DNA from 4 places in the Pseudoalteromonas sp. SG43-4 genome. Region 1 is predicted to be linked to each of the others. Evidence: predicted binding sites of a transcription regulator. Region 1 holds the regulator's gene; each other region holds the start of a gene.
What was found. The regulator sigma-54, encoded in region 1, starts transcription at its own class of promoters, with help from an activator protein. The targets are predictions, from matches to a motif close to GTTGGCACGNNNNTNGNNT.
Positions count from the first base shown of each region.

Region 2: H5160_RS15600 (diacylglycerol kinase family protein) is a predicted target of sigma-54. The motif match lies at 1,418-1,436, and genes of this name have one in related genera.
Region 3: fliE (flagellar hook-basal body complex protein FliE) is a predicted target of sigma-54. The motif match lies at 853-871, and genes of this name have one in related genera.
Region 4: H5160_RS06340 (flagellar basal body rod protein FlgF) is a predicted target of sigma-54. The motif match lies at 1,016-1,034, and genes of this name have one in related genera.

Region 1 is NZ_JACJFB010000002.1:284,978-287,185, reverse strand. Features, by position in the region: gene lptB (LPS export ABC transporter ATP-binding protein) at 1-425, shown strand, start outside; gene H5160_RS03305 (RNA polymerase factor sigma-54) at 495-1,994, shown strand; gene hpf (ribosome hibernation promoting factor) at 2,021-2,208, shown strand, end outside.
Region 2 is NZ_JACJFB010000017.1:23,850-26,057, reverse strand. Features, by position in the region: gene H5160_RS15605 (DMT family transporter) at 1-242, shown strand, start outside; gene H5160_RS15600 (diacylglycerol kinase family protein) at 280-1,149, opposite strand; gene H5160_RS15595 (hypothetical protein) at 1,474-1,614, shown strand; tRNA gene H5160_RS15590 (tRNA-Ser) at 1,833-1,923, shown strand; tRNA gene H5160_RS15585 (tRNA-Ser) at 1,975-2,067, shown strand.
Region 3 is NZ_JACJFB010000005.1:31,253-33,460, reverse strand. Features, by position in the region: gene fliF (flagellar basal-body MS-ring/collar protein FliF) at 1-460, opposite strand, end outside; gene fliE (flagellar hook-basal body complex protein FliE) at 481-813, opposite strand; gene H5160_RS06420 (sigma-54 dependent transcriptional regulator) at 970-2,208, opposite strand, start outside.
Region 4 is NZ_JACJFB010000005.1:11,588-13,795, reverse strand. Features, by position in the region: gene flgG (flagellar basal-body rod protein FlgG) at 1-214, opposite strand, end outside; gene H5160_RS06340 (flagellar basal body rod protein FlgF) at 236-979, opposite strand; gene flgE (flagellar hook protein FlgE) at 1,137-2,208, opposite strand, start outside.

The DNA.
Region 1 (2,208 bases):
CCATTTTAGAAACGCGCAAGGAACTAAATAAACAAGCCAGAGAAGACACGCTCAATAACTTATTAGATGAATTTAGCATACAACACATTCGTGATAGCCAAGGTATGGCATTATCGGGGGGAGAACGTCGTCGTGTAGAAATAGCACGAGCGCTGGCAGCAGATCCTAAATTTATATTACTGGATGAACCGTTTGCCGGTGTTGACCCTATTTCGGTATTAGATATAAAGAAAATAATAGAACATCTTAAAAATCGTGGGATTGGTGTATTAATTACCGACCATAACGTAAGAGAGACCCTTGATGTTTGTGAAAAAGCCTACATTGTTTCTCATGGGGAGCTGATTGCATCAGGTACTCCAGAACACGTATTAAATGATAAAACAGTACGCGATGTTTACTTAGGCGAGCAATTTAGGCTGTAACATTTACGCCATGTCTTTAAGCATCTGCTAGTATTAATTATAACAACATAAAAGGATTGTTAGAGATACATGAGGCAATCACTACAGCTGCGCATGGGCCAGCAACTTACAATGACTCCACAGTTGCAACAAGCTATTCGTTTGTTGCAACTCAGTACATTGGATCTCCAGCAAGAAATACAAGAAGCTCTCGACAGTAATCCACTATTAGAGGTTGAAGAGGCAGACTATTCCGAAGACGCTGCTGGTAAAAACGAGCAAAAAGCTGATACCGATGACATAACTGTTAGCGCATCTGCTGATGATGCTCCGAGCGAATACGAACAAGATACTGGTGAAGCACTTGCAAAAGACACGCTAAGTGACGACATGGCTATGGATGTCAGTTGGGATGAGTACATGAGTGCAGCTCCTGCAGCCTCATCAGGTCCAATGCCTGAAGACGAATCAATATACCAAGGCGCCTCTACTGAAACGCTCCATGAGTATTTAATGTGGCAATTACAACTAACGCCATTTAGCCCTACAGACGAAGCTATTGCTATTGCTATTGTAGAAGCTGTCGATGATTCAGGTATTTTAACACTAAGCTGCGAAGAGATTTTAGAAAGCTTTAATCAAGAAAACGAAGATGATAACGAAGTCGAACTTGATGAAATTGAAGCGGTATTAAAACGCATCCAACTGTTTGATCCTGTTGGTATTGCTGCACGTAGTTTACAAGAGTGTTTGTGTATTCAGCTTAATCAATTTGATAAAGAAACACCTTATATTAATGAAACGAAAATGATTTTAACCGAGCATATTGATCTATTAGCAGCTCGCGACTATCGTACATTAATGAAAAAAACTAAGCTCAAAGAAGAAGAGCTTAAAGAAGTAATGACACTAATACATACTCTCAACCCAAAACCTGCAGATACTATTGTAAGGGAAGAATCTGAGTATGTTATTCCTGATGTGTCAGTTAAAAAAATTAAAGGCCGCTGGGTTGTCGAATTAAACCCAGATAGCATGCCTAAAATTCGTGTTAATAGCCAATACGCGGCAATGTCTCGCACTGTAAAATCAAGTGGCGACAGCCAGTTTATTCGCTCACATTTACAAGAAGCTAAATGGTTTATTAAAAGCTTAGAAAGTAGAAACGACACGCTATTAAAAGTTACTAATTGTATTGTTAAGCAACAACAAGGCTTTTTTGAACATGGCCCTGAAGCCATGAAACCAATGGTTTTAAATGATGTTGCTGAAATGGTAGAAATGCACGAATCGACAATTTCTCGCGTAACTACTCAAAAGTACATGCATACACCCCGTGGTATATTTGAGCTTAAATATTTTTTCTCAAGCCATGTAAGTACTGAAAACGGTGGTGAATGTTCATCTACAGCAATACGTGCGCTTATCCGAAAATTAATCGCAGCAGAAAACTCAGCAAAACCATTGAGTGATAGCAAAATAGCGGATATATTGGCTGAGCAAGGAATTAAAGTAGCGAGACGTACAATCGCAAAATACCGCGAATCTCTTGCTATTCCACCGTCAAATCAGCGTAAAAGTCTGATTTAAGACGCTAAACTAAGAGGGTAATGCTTATGCAACTAAACTTAACTGGTCGTCACGTAGAATTAACCGATTCACTAAGAGACTATATTAATACTAAATTTGCGAAGCTTGAAAGACACTCTGATCATATTAATAATGTTCATGTCATTCTCGATGTAGAAAAATTAAATCAAAAAGCAGAAGCCACAATACACGTAAGCGGTGCTGAGCTATTTGC
Region 2 (2,208 bases), on a different contig from region 1:
GTTGCTACTTTGCTCTACTAAGAAATATAGGCCCTGAAAAAGCCAGCTACGTTATTGTTTTATTCCCATTAGTGGCAGTAACACTGAGTAGCTTTTTTGAAGGCTTTGAATGGCACGCAAATACCTTTGCAGGATTTAGCCTAGTGCTATTAGGTAACGCCATTGTGCTTACCCCAACAAAACGAATTAACGCCTTTTTAGCTAATAGAGCAGTAGCTAAAAGTGGCTCCGTCCCCAGTTAGACGCGTTATTAACGCAACTAACACAAAAGCGCCTACCCTACTGTAGGCGCTTTTTTATTGGCATATGAAAAAGTAAAGCCTGCCCATGCACACTAATAACGGCTGGAGTTTTACCTACCAGTTCACCATCTGCTTCAATCAATAACCCTTCAGTTTTTATAGAAGCTGTATTTAAGCGACTGTAGTTAAGATTTTTTATATGCTGATGGCGCTTAAAAAATAACTTCATAAAGCTTATTACATTATAAAAAAGCCCACCCGTTCGCATTTGATAACACTCAAGCAACCCATCAGTTAAATCTGCTTTTGGCGCTATTTCTAGACCACCACCAAAGTACTTATGATTAGCAAATACGGTAATTAAATTTTGATACTGCTGAGCATCGTTATTAAACGTACCTTGTAACTGCTGAGCTTGATAATAAAATAGCTCTTTAATGCTCGTCCAACTGTAATCAAAAGATGAAAAACTAGCTTTAGCATTAATAGCTTTAACTACATGAGCATCAAACCCTACCCCTGCAATATTAATAAAATAGCGGCTATTAATTTTTCCTACATCAATTGCTGTCGGTGTATTAAATAATGCCTTTCGCCAATCATCTTCTTTGCAATTAAACCCTCTCGAGAAATCATTACCTGTACCGCAAGGCAATAATGCTAACGTACAGCTACTCCCTATTAACGCATTAACCGCCAAGCTCAATGTACCGTCTCCGCCAAGTACAACTACTTTGGTAAATTTACTCAGTAGCAACCTTATTTGAGCGCAGTCATCGTCAAAGCTTCCCGTTGTAGTAAATATACAATAAGAAAAGCTGCCTTTTTTACAGATATTTTTAAGCCATGCCAATGATTTTTGGCTCTGTTTTTTGATACTTGGTTTAATAATTATAAGTAGTGACAAGCTTTTGTTTCCAGCAATGTATTTTAGAGTGAGATAACAAACGTTTAATTAAATTTTTTTAATCTGAATAAATAATCAAAAAACATTGTATAAAATGCATAAAAATAAATTAAAAAACCAAAAACCCCAACATCAAGGGGTTAAAACCAACCGTCATATAAATAGCTATGCAAAAACAGTAATGCAACTTACTGAATCGCATATTAATAAAATCAATTCAGATTAGTTTAACTAATCCCTCAGGCTCAATTTTTATCGTTGTATTTTTAATCAAACAACGTGCAAAATGCACGCGATTTCAACAGATACGACCGGAGCAAAATAATGAAACCAATTAATACATTAAATCAAACAGCAGTAGCGCAAGTAGCCGTTAAACCAACTAACCGTAAAGCAAGAATGTTAGCTAAACTTAACACGATTGGTAAAAGACTAGCACTTAGCGGTGCAGCTCAATATAAATAATCACCCAACCATGATTATTTTTCGGTGCAGCGAACACTCAACCACTAAATGAAGTCACTTATTTAGCTCCCATTGTTTGCTGCAACCTATTTATTTTATTAAAAATTGCCTTAATTTCCCCTTATTTACAAAAAAAACCTCATTTACGTATATTTTTTAGGCAAACAGTCATTTTGCTATTTACACAGCGGTATCACCTAAGTATTATTCTGCGTCACGGAGAGATGGCAGAGTGGTCGAATGCACCGGTCTTGAAAACCGGCATGGGTTTATAGCCCATCTAGGGTTCAAATCCCTATCTCTCCACCATATTTTAATTGGTGGCTTTTTTTATTCCATCAATACAACCGGTTATGCGTTGGAGAGGTGTCCGAGTGGCCGAAGGAGCTCCCCTGCTAAGGGAGTATAGAGTTTGTAGCTCTATCGAGGGTTCGAATCCCTCCCTCTCCACCATACTTAATTTAAACCACTTAATTGTGGTTTTTTTGTGCCTAAAATTTAACACCGATACTAAATTGGGAGGGTGAGAACACTCGACATGGTTCGACAAAATGTCTGGAATATTTTAGGCCGCTGCAAGCGTCGCGCAGCGAT
Region 3 (2,208 bases), on a different contig from region 1:
CACGACCATGTTTTAAACGTTCACGCTCCAAGCGTTGGCTTACACCAAAGCCCATATCTTGCATAATTATGTCAGAGCCAGATGCAGGGCCTTGCTCTAACCCTTCGCGGGTCATTAGCAATTTAATGTTTTGGTATTCGCTTTCATCAACCGATACAACATTGCCATCTAGTTGGTATTCAATTTTTTGCGCATCTAAAAAGTCTAATGTTTGAATAAGTTCTTCTGTTTGCATTTTGCCTAACGGGCGCATATCTGGCTGACGAGCCCAAATAATAATAAAAATCGCGATAGCTAAACAAATAGCCAATGCTATAACCAATGTTACTTGGCGCAATACATCAACACCATTTAAAGCACTTAAGTAGCCTGACTTTTGTTCTTGTTGATCATCACCACCACTTTGGTCAATACCGCCACCAGCAAGTGCTAGGTCTGTAGATTGGTTAGATTGCGCCACAATAATTCTCCACTACCTAATTAAACAGGCATGTTCATGATTTCTTTATAAGCTTCAACAAGTTTATTACGAACCTGTACTGTAGCCTCAAAAGCAACTGACGATTTTTGAGAAGCAATCATCGCCTCAGCAAGGGATACACTTCGATCCCCCATCTCAACCGCTGTTACTTTTTGCGCGGCATCTTGTTGTAATCCGTGCACTGAATTTATTGCATCACTTAGCATGTCGCCAAATTGTGCTGTAGAAGTAGACTGCACCTGAGTTGGCAGTTTATTAGTTTGATTATTACGGCCGGCTTCTAAAGCCATTGATTGCATTTCTTGAAATACAGCACTGTTTTGAATTTTCATAATTTATCTCTGACACGCAGTGAACTCTTATAAGTAATAAAGCACAAAGCATGCCAAATAATTAATCATTAAAATACAATGGGTTAACTTTAATTTGTGTGAGTCAGAGTTTTGACAACCCTAAGCTCGCAGCGCAAACTTAGGGTTTATAGGAGGTTATGCAGGAAGTGAAATACCTAAATCGCGCATTTGCGCTAGTTTATAACGTAAAGTTCGTGGGCTTATACCCAACGTTTCAGCAACGTCTTTACGCTTACCTTGGCAACGTGCAAGGGTTTCTAAAATAATACGATGCTCTTTGTCTTTAAGCTCATCTTTATAGCTACCGGTATCTGCCGCTAGCAAACCTTGATTAGGCTCATCCTCAGCATGCAATTTTTCATCATAATATGCAGAGCTTAACGTGCTTTTATCAACACCTTTATCTGCATGAGCTAATTCTGTTGGCGATACGGTTTGCGCCGGTGCCAATGAAGGCTCCATAACAAAGTTATTAGATACTAAGTTTTCGATAAAAATAGCATGCTCGTTTATTGTATCGCCACTTCGCAGTATAAGTGCACGCTGTATAACGTTATCAAGTTCGCGCACATTACCAGGCCACGCGTGAGCCAGTAACTTTTGCTCGGCAGCTTTATCTAAATACGCCATAGGCTCCTTGCTTTTACTTATATGGCGCTCAATTAAATGCTTAGCCAATACAATAATATCGCCAGGGCGTTGGCACAATGGACGCCACATAAGTGGAAAAACATTAAGCCTGTAATATAAATCTTCTCTAAACTGATTTTCAGACACGGCTTCTTTTAAATCACGATTACTGGTTGCCAAAATACGTACATCGAGCTGAATTGTTTTACGCCCCCCTAAACGCTCTACTTCACGTTCTTGCAGTACGCGTAAAAGTTTAGCTTGTAGTCCTAAGTCCATTTCAGTAATTTCATCAAGTAAAATAGTACCGCCTTGTGCTTGCTCAAACTTACCCGGACATGCTTGAATCGCCCCCGTAAAAGCCCCTTTTTCGTAACCAAATAACGTGGCTTCGAGCATATTTTCAGGAATAGCCGCGCAGTTAATCGCTACAAATGGCTCATTACATCGGCTCGACTTATCATGAATATAACGCGCAAGTACTTCCTTACCCGAACCACTTGGGCCAAGTACCATTACACTTGCATCAGAGCGTGCTACTTTACTTGCAAGCTCCAATAATTGAATACTAGTTGGATCAGCAACAACGGGGCCGTCGGTTTCTTTTGCTTTTTCAGGCAAATAACGGCTCACCATATTTAACAGCACTTCAGGTGCAAATGGTTTTGCCATGTAGTCAATTGCACCTAGGCGCATGGCCTCTACCGCATCGTCAATTGTGGCATACGCCGTCATCATCAATAC
Region 4 (2,208 bases), on a different contig from region 1:
CACCCGCACCTAACATTAAGCCCGACGGCATTTCGGTATCTTGCGATGAACGACCACCTGGTTGATTAATATTTTGATAAAGTAAATCTTCAAATATAGCGCGGCTTTTTTTGTAACCTACGGTACTGGCATTCGCTAAATTATTTGAGATAACCGATATATCGGTTTGTTGAGCGTCTAGCCCCGTTTTACTGATCCACAATGCTGGATTCATAATCGTGTCCTCACTTTAAAGTTAAACTATGCGTAATAACTGATCTTGACGCTCGTCAATTTCTTCAGCTGTTTTCATTAATTTCACTTGTAATTCAAATTGGCGCTGGTGGCTTATCATGTCGACCATTTCGTGAACCGGATTCACATTCGACATTTCAAGCGAACCACTTAAAACTTTTACATTGGCAGAGGTATCTACTGTTACATTTGCTTTTGGTCTAAATAAACCGTCGTTACCTTTTTCGAGCTGTGAGCTATTTGCTTCAACAACTCTAAGCGTGTCGATTTCTTCTAAAAAGTTAGCAGGAGCGCCTTGTGGTCGAACTTGAATAGCGCCATCTTGGCTAAACCCTATTTTTTCGACTGGGACGGGTAAAATAACAGGTCCCCCTTCGCCAATAACTTGACGACCGTGGCTGGTTACGAGCATGCCTTGAGCAGTAATGTTTAACGTACCCACTTTTGTGTAAGCTTCATTACCGGAGGCATCTTGCACAGCAAGCCATGCGTTATCGCTCATTGCGATATCTAAGTCTCGCCCGGTTTGAACAATGCCACCCGATACCATGTTAGAACCCGGACGCTCTTGCATTGAAAATACACGTGTAGGCAAACCTTCGCCAAACGCTTGCATAGAACGCGCCTGCGCAAAGTCAGCTTTAAAACCCGTTGTATTTGCATTTGCCAAATTATTGGCTTTTAAAGCAAGCCCTTGTAGGCTTTGCTTAGCGCCAGAGGCCGCAATGTAGACCATTTTGTCCATAGTATCGACTCACATAAAAAATCTCTGAACTTACAAATGCAAAATAGATGCCAGATTAAATTTGACGCAACATTGAGAGGTATTTAGAAGGGCTTGCAAAGAGGACTTATAAAAAAGGCTGCAAAAATGCAGCCTAATATATTTAATGGGGTTTAGCTTATCGAATCTGCAAAATACTTTGCTGAATAGTTGAGTTAACTTCAAGCGCACGTGAGTTTGCTTGGTAATTACGCTGTGCAGTAATTAAGTCTACAAGCTCGTTTGTAAGATTAGTATTTGATTGCTCAAGGGCTGATGAGTTAATTCCACCAAACGTACCCGAACCGGCTTCACCCGCTACAGGTTCACCTGAATCAATACTTTGCTTCCAGCTTGTATCACCCACTTGTGATAACCCTTGTGAGTTAGGAAAACGCACCATAGCCACTTGCCCTAGGAATGTTGAGTCACCGTTACTGTAAGAAGCGACAATTTTACCGTCTGTTCCTATATCAATTCCGGCTAAACGACCTACTGTTGAGCCATCTTGATCGAGTGCTTTTACTTCAAAACCACTTGAATACTGAGTTGGGATACGTCCAGCCGTGTTATTTTCATCGCGCCAGTTAAGCTCAATACCAGTACCTGGGAAAGTTGCACCATTGTCTAGTAATGTTGATAAACCAGCACCAGAACCCGCTGGTAGTAATATTTCATCAAAAGTAGTTGTATTTGTATTTGCCACACCACCTGTTGTTGATGGTAAACCACTTGAGTCAAAACCTAGGGTGGTCAGTGGTGTATAAGGTGTCGTTGTTTGTTCTCCACCAGTTGTGCCATCAACTACTTTGCCATCGAGAGTTGCATATACTTTCCAACTGTTATCTATACCACCTGCTGCGGCATCATCTTCTTTGGCAAAAAAGTATTGTAAAATGTGAGGTTCACCTAGTGAATCATATACTGTTGTTGACGTAGATGAGTTATAAGTACCACTGGATGTAGGGTCAAAATCTAGACCTGTTGGATCCGCCGTTGCATCTAAGTTAAACGACAAAAATACATTTTCGGTTGCGCGAGGAGAACCAGACGAATCAGGGATTTGAATTGGATCAGTTGTGCTCAAACTTACCGACGTTGTATCACCTGTAGATGAGTCAACAGGGAATGCTTGTAAAAAGTTACCTTTTGCGTCAACCATAAAGTTATCTTGGTTAAGCTTAAATGCACCTGCACGTGTATATGTTAAA